2 regions of the Colwellia sp. SU-HH00943 genome follow, and region 2 is predicted to be linked to the other one. Evidence: predicted binding sites of a transcription regulator. Region 2 holds the regulator's gene; the other holds the start of a gene.
The links. Region 2 encodes FNR, which switches genes on or off when oxygen is low (the NO sensors DNR and NnrR bind a similar motif). Its sites were predicted from a motif close to TTGATCTAGATCAA; they were not measured.
Positions count from the first base shown of each region.

Region 1: the regulator FNR is predicted to act here: its motif matches at 2,211-2,224, upstream of napE (periplasmic nitrate reductase, NapE protein).

Region 1 covers NZ_BAAJLW010000002.1:719,114-722,540, forward strand. Annotated here, with positions in the region: gene napA (nitrate reductase catalytic subunit NapA) at 1-853, opposite strand, end outside; gene AC27GZ_RS08300 (chaperone NapD) at 912-1,193, opposite strand; gene napF (ferredoxin-type protein NapF) at 1,183-1,761, opposite strand; gene napE (periplasmic nitrate reductase, NapE protein) at 1,771-1,938, opposite strand; gene AC27GZ_RS08315 (metal-dependent hydrolase family protein) at 2,547-3,427, opposite strand, start outside.
Region 2 covers NZ_BAAJLW010000003.1:134,913-138,339, forward strand. Annotated here, with positions in the region: gene uspE (universal stress protein UspE) at 1-722, opposite strand, end outside; gene fnr (fumarate/nitrate reduction transcriptional regulator Fnr) at 869-1,588, opposite strand; gene AC27GZ_RS09130 (sulfite exporter TauE/SafE family protein) at 1,676-2,392, opposite strand; gene ccoS (cbb3-type cytochrome oxidase assembly protein CcoS) at 2,392-2,646, opposite strand; gene AC27GZ_RS09140 (heavy metal translocating P-type ATPase) at 2,661-3,427, opposite strand, start outside.

The DNA of each region.
Region 1 (3,427 bases), on a different contig from region 2:
TATTTACACGATTCGTTTGAATAATGTAATTTGCAATGTAGTTTAAAATCGCTAAATCTGTTTGAGGAGTGAAAATCATGCCATTATCGGCTAAGTCGAAACTTCTATGCTCAAATGTTGATAAAACAGCAACTTTCACATGAGGAGCACTTAAACGGCGATCTGTTAATCTTGTCCATAAAATAGGGTGCATTTCAGCCATGTTTGAACCCCAAAGCACAAACGCATCAGCGGCTTCAAGATCATCATAACAACCCATAGGCTCATCAATACCAAAGGTACGCATAAAACCACCAACAGCTGAAGCCATACAGTGGCGAGCATTAGGGTCTATGTTGTTACTTCTAAAACCTGCTTTCATTAATTTTGCAGCAGCATAGCCTTCTTGCACTGTCCATTGGCCAGAGCCAAACATACCAACGGCTGTTGGTCCTGTTTTTTGTAAGGCATCTTTAGCTTTTTCAGCCATAACATCGAAAGCTTGTTCCCATGAAATAGGCGTGAACTCGCCTTCTTTATCATATTTGCCATTACTCATACGTAATAGCGGGGTAGTTAGTCGATCTTTCCCGTACATGATTTTAGAAAGGAAGTAGCCTTTAACACAGTTTAAACCTTTATTGACTGGCGATTTGATATCACCATGCGTAGCAACAACTTTACCGTCCATGACGCCAACGTTAACACTACAGCCAGTCCCACAAAAACGACACGGCGCTTTGTCCCATTTCAGTTTAGTTAATTCGCTACTAGTAATTAAATTTGATGCCTGTGCTTGTACACTTATGCCTGCAACGGATGCTGCGGCTGTAATTGCACTTGCTTTGATAAACTCTCGGCGATTGATGGTCATTATTGTCACCTATTTATTTGTGAGTATGTAATTGTTAGTTATAAATTCGTTATTTTTATTATGTTTTATCGTATTGATGATAAATGGGTAAAATATTGATTAAATTAGGATCTTGTCTTAATTGATCAACTTTTTCCCCAATAGATTTATGGGTATTACTCTCAAGGGTAAAAATTATTTTTCCCTCATCATTTCTCCCATGTAATTCTGAACCTTTTACTTTGTTTATAGCTTTTTCCACTTCGGATATTTTATCCATCATGGCATGTGCTATAAAACTAGCAACATGGTATTCGTTACTGTTTTCTAATTCAGTACAAATTGGTTGTTCAGCCGACATTTACTACCTCTATGTTATGTGTTTTTTTGCTCGCTGATTGACTTATCAGCGTTGCTTTAATTGCATTTTGTGGGCAGGTTGATACACATGCCCCACATTGTGTGCAACTTTGATGATTTATTTCAGGCTGTGGAATATTGGTAAAATTACCATTGACGTTATAAGAAAACTTAATTGCTTGTGGTTCGCACTCGTCTCTACAGCTTTGACAATAAATGCTACTTTTTGCTAAACACTGGTTATTTATCTCTATTTGTACTGGCCAAGGTTGATATTCATCAACTAGGGCTTTTTCTGTATGCTCTGTGACTAAAAATAGTGGCTCAGAGCATGCCTGTATACATTTTTGACAGAATGTACATTCACCTTTGGCAAAGTCTATTTTCGGAAAACCTGAGCCATCGCGTACAATAATATTGGTTTCACAAACATCAATACACTTTTGACACTGAGTACAACCTTGGGTAAAGCTTTCTTCGCTTTTAACCCAGGGTAATCTAAGTGCTTTTTCAGTGTTTAGCCTTCCTCTTAGAAAGCCACGTTTTTGAAGATCAATTCTCTCTGTCATAAGGAGAATCTAAATTGTTGGTGGTCCAAAAATCATTTGACTGATCCAGATGGAAAACCCTAATGCGCCAACAATGATTACGGACATAATTGGTGCTAAGAAAACGGTAAGAAAGATAAAGGTATTGCGCTCATGCTTTTTTTGTTGAGCAGGGGTTACGTCAGAGCTTTTGTTCATGTTTTTACTTCTCTCTTTTTTAAGTAAATTCAGTATAGAAGAGCTTTTTAAATTTAACCAATAAAAAAATCAACAAAATCATCATGATAAATAATTTGTGATACTTGTTGTTATGTTGTGTAAGTAATTGAAAATATTAGCTATATCTAGGGTTGAATATAGGGGTGTATATTTGGTGTTTTAGCAGATACCTTTTATTGTTTTAATTAAGCCCAATGAAAATGGGCTTGTTAGCTATGTTGGGTAGTTTTTTTTAGCTTTTAAAAAGAAAGCTGATCTAGATCAATAAAAGCTTAATTAGCAATCAAAAGCCCCCTAGAACGATAAAAACATTGCCACTTTAACGGTCAAACAAAAGGGCGATAAAATAGCCAAAACATGCTTTAAAACGATAACCTGAATTGTCTTGAATAATACTTTTTCAGGTTTGGATGGGGGGTATTTATTACTGCGAAATTGAAAAACGATTTTAATCAAACACAGCATTTTTATAGAGGAATAAAACCTAATTTTTTAGGTGTTAAATGTCAAAAATATTAAGAGAAATTATACGGCGGAATTAAAACAAAAAGGCCATTTAAGATTAATGGCCTTTCATTGAATTCGTGTTAAGTTTTATTGTGAAATATTTTACCGTCTTTCATGACAAAAGGAATAGTTTTGATATCTCGTGTAACTCTTGGAGCTGCCCACATATCGAAGGTTGCGCCTAGTACCGATAAATCTTTTAATGGGTTGCCATCTACTAAAATGATATCGGCATAAGCGCCTTTCTCTATAACGCCTAACTTAGCAGGATATGGGTTGTTTTTCCCTGTTAATGCCATGAGTTTTCCATTGGCACCTGTCATATAATATAGCGTTTTAAAGTTACCAAACCCTTCTGCAAATTGCCCCATTTGAAAGTCACGAATGCTACGAGAAGCAGCTTTAGTAGACACCACTACGTCAGTACCGTAACCGATATTGATGTTGGTTTTATTCGCTAGTTTTAACCAGTTTTTATAGTTTTCTATAATCTGTTCAACTTTACCTCGCATAGGGAGATCTGGGTTGCCATAAACAGGATGTTTTAATAATTGCTCAGAAAAGCCGGCCATAGCGGGGACGACAAAAGCACCTTTCTTCTTGACTAGTTTAAAAGTAGATTCCTTTTGCATTAAATTGCCATGCTCAATAGACATAACACCTGCTTCAAGTGCTCTTCGAACTGATTCATCATGATAAGCATGTACAGCACCTATGGTATCCCATTGCTTAGTTGCTGTTACCATGGCTTTCAATTCTTCCATAGTACCTTGTAATGAATGTAATGGATCGCGAGTAGAAGTTACGCCTCCTCCGGCCATCATTTTAGTAAAATCAGCACCACCAGCTAGGTTATTTCTCGCCGCTTTTAGCACTTCATCAGCACCATCAGCAAGGATCACAATACCTAAGTTTTCTACATGGCTTGTTGTATTCATATTTGTACGTGTTACTTGTGATG
Region 2 (3,427 bases):
TCAAATTTGTTCGCGTGCGAAATCATTGCTTGTTGATGATGTTTGAGCATAGTGTCATTGTATTCAGTTGAGTTAAACTCAGGAATTTCAATCGCCACGTTGACGGGGGTACCAGGGAAGGAATTTACTAGGTGTACATTCGCTTGAATTAATGAGGCTAAATGTTTTGCCTCTTCGGTAATTTTTATGTTTAAAGAGCGGTGCTCTTCTTCATCGCTGCCTACATTTAATGCAGCAATAACATTACCGTTCTCTGGCCATGCATGCTCTTTCACTAACAGTACAGGGCAAGGGCATTTACGTAATATATGCCAGTCAGTTGGCGTGAAAACGACAGATTTGAGCTTGTCATGCTGATGAGTGCCTTTAATGACAATGTTGTAGTTATCTTGTATTACTTTTTCGACAATAGCTTCAAAGGGGCGGTTATGCCAAACCACTTGGCAGTCAATGTCTAAATCGCCTTTTACTTCATTTATAATATTTTCAAGCCAAAGGGTTTTATCTTTAATTACTGATTGGCGCATAACATCACGCTCATCACTAGAGAGGATTGTGGTCATTTCATAAGAAAAATCAAAGATAGTTAAAAATGCAGTGACGTTTACACTACTATCACCCGAAGCAGTAATGCTTGCTGCTAATTCAACGGCTCTTTTTAAGGCTTTCTGTTCATCCGTTGTTGGATCAATAACGGCGAGGATATTTTGGTAGGTTTCCATGATTAATCTCACTTTTGTTTATTTACAATATAACCATTCCTAAGATAGTTTATAGCAAATGTATGAAATTAATGCTTGTTTTAAATCAATTTATTTAAAATTTGATACTAGTGTTACTGTCAGTAACACTAGTGAATTATGAGGGATTATAGCTCTGCGCAATCAATGAGTTCATCAATATCTAAAATTGTAATGAGTTTACCATCAACTTTGATTAGACCATTTTTATGAAAACGGTTTAGAAGTCTACTGATGGTTTCAACCGTCAAACCTATATAATTACCAATATCACTACGTGTCATGGTTAAACGAAATTCTGTGGCAGATAATCCACGAGCATGATATCGCTCACTCAAACTTACTAAGAAAGTGGCAACCCGTTGCTCGGCATTTTTGCGATTTAGCAGCGTTAACATTTCTTGATCGGTACGGATTTCATTACTCATTAATCGCAACACTTGCTTCTTAAGTTTCGGCATAGTGTTAGATAGTGTATCTAAATTGTTATAAGGAATTTCACATACCATAGATGTTTCAAGTGCTTGAGCGAAACTCTTATGTTCAGTATCAGCAATAGCATCAAAACCTAATAAATCGCCAGCTAGGTGGAAACCAGTAATTTGCTCTTCACCTTGTTCATTGACGGTAAAAGTTTTAAAGGTACCAGAGCGAATTGCATACAGTGCGTGCATCTCTTGGCCATCAGTAAAAATTTTATCGCCTTTATGGATAGGGCGCTTACGATCGATAATATCGTCTAGCGTATTAAGCTCTTGATCATTCAGTGTAAAAGGTAAACAAAGTTCACTAATACTGCAGTTTTGACACTTTATATGCTGTGCACTTGGGCAACTTTTATTTTGCATGCGTTACTCTTTTTTGTAGAGTTTTTAATAACCTAAACTCTTTTTTAATAAGGTCTTAACCCTAATATACAGGACTGGACTATGGTATTAGAACATGTGGTGATATGCAACAATAAAACTATAAATACCAAATGATATTAATGTTAACGCCATCACTTTTCGTAAGCTTGAATTGGTTAGTAGGCTTTTTATACTGTTAAAGCTTAGAGATAACGTTAGTAGTGCTGGGAGGGTACCTAGGCCGAAAAGTAACATAATGCTAGCCCCGGTCATTGCGTTGCCACTGGCCAATGCCCAAGTGAGTGTTGAGTATACTAAACCACAAGGTAACCAGCCCCAAATTGCGCCTAACGAAAGTGCTTTTACAGGGCTTGTGACAGGGATAACTTTTTTAGTTAAAGGTGATATATAACGCCATAGTTTTTGTCCTAACGCCTCAATGCGGTTAAGCCATAATAACCACTGACCTATATAGAGCCCTAATAGAATAAGAAAAATAGCTGAAAGCATTCTTAATCCAGCCAGTGGTAAGCCAATATTTTTAGCCGCAATTGAGCCCGTATAGCCAACAATGGCACCGATAAAACTATAAGAGATAATCCGTCCAACGTTATAACTAACAATTAAGGTAATATTTCTTGATGGGGAGGGAGGAGTTTGAGAATTAACAGGGATTACTTGATTGCTATATTTATTAGCAGGGAGTGCAGAGGTTAGCATAGTGGTTATACCGCCGCACATAGTAATACAATGGCCTGAGCCAAGTAAACCAACAATAAAAGCAGACAATAAGTCTAGGGTCATTATTTTATCTGCTCTTGTGTTTCAGGCTCTTGTATTCCAGGTTTGTGTTCGTTGGCCGTCTGTTGTTCTTTGTTTACTGTATTTGGATTATTGTCTTTTTTTATCGTGTTATCTTCATTGTCATCAAACAGAATGCTCATCCCTTGTTTTTCAAGATCTTCAAATTGCTCAGTTTTTACTGCCCAAAAAAATAAGTAAATTCCAATACAGGTAAGTAAGACAGCAATTGGGATTAAAATATAAATTATGCTCATATAAGACTCTTATTTTACTTTTCTTGTTTAACTTTTCTTAGTAAACGTAGTGAGTTCGTAATAACCAAAATAGAGCTAGCAGACATGCCTATTACCGCCATATAAGGTGTGATATAGCCAGCAACTGCTAACGGTAAAACAATAGCATTATAACCAAAGGCCCATAAATAGTTTTGAAAAATAATACGACGTGTTTTTAGCGCGACTTTTGTTAAGGTATTTACACTTGATAGTTGGTCATTTAATAGGATTACATCGGCACCACTTTTGGCTATATCTGTACCACAGCCCATGGCCATAGAAATATGTGCAGCACCAAAAACAGGTGAGTCGTTAACACCGTCTCCCACCATAACAACTTTTGCATCATCTTGTTTTTGAAGACTATAAAGCATCTCCATTTTATCGGTAGCGGTTAGGTTTCCGTGTGACTTAGTTATTGCTAATTGCTGTGCGACTTTATCACAAGCAATTTGACTATCGCCTGATAACATCAATGTTTGATTATTTTCATTTAAAGACGTTATTAATGTTTTTGCATCAGCTCTTATTTGATCAACCAAATAAAAAACCGCTATCAGTTCACCCTCACAAAGTAATACACAAGCGGCGGACTTGGTGGTTTCATTAATTTCATTGAGCTGCCATGTAGGCTTACCAATACTGTAATGTTTGTTATCAATGTTGCCTGATACCCCTTTACCTGATTCAACTTTTACGTTTATTGCGTTTAGGTTGAAATCTCTATGCTCGCTAAAAGGTTTGGCTAAAGGATGCTCAG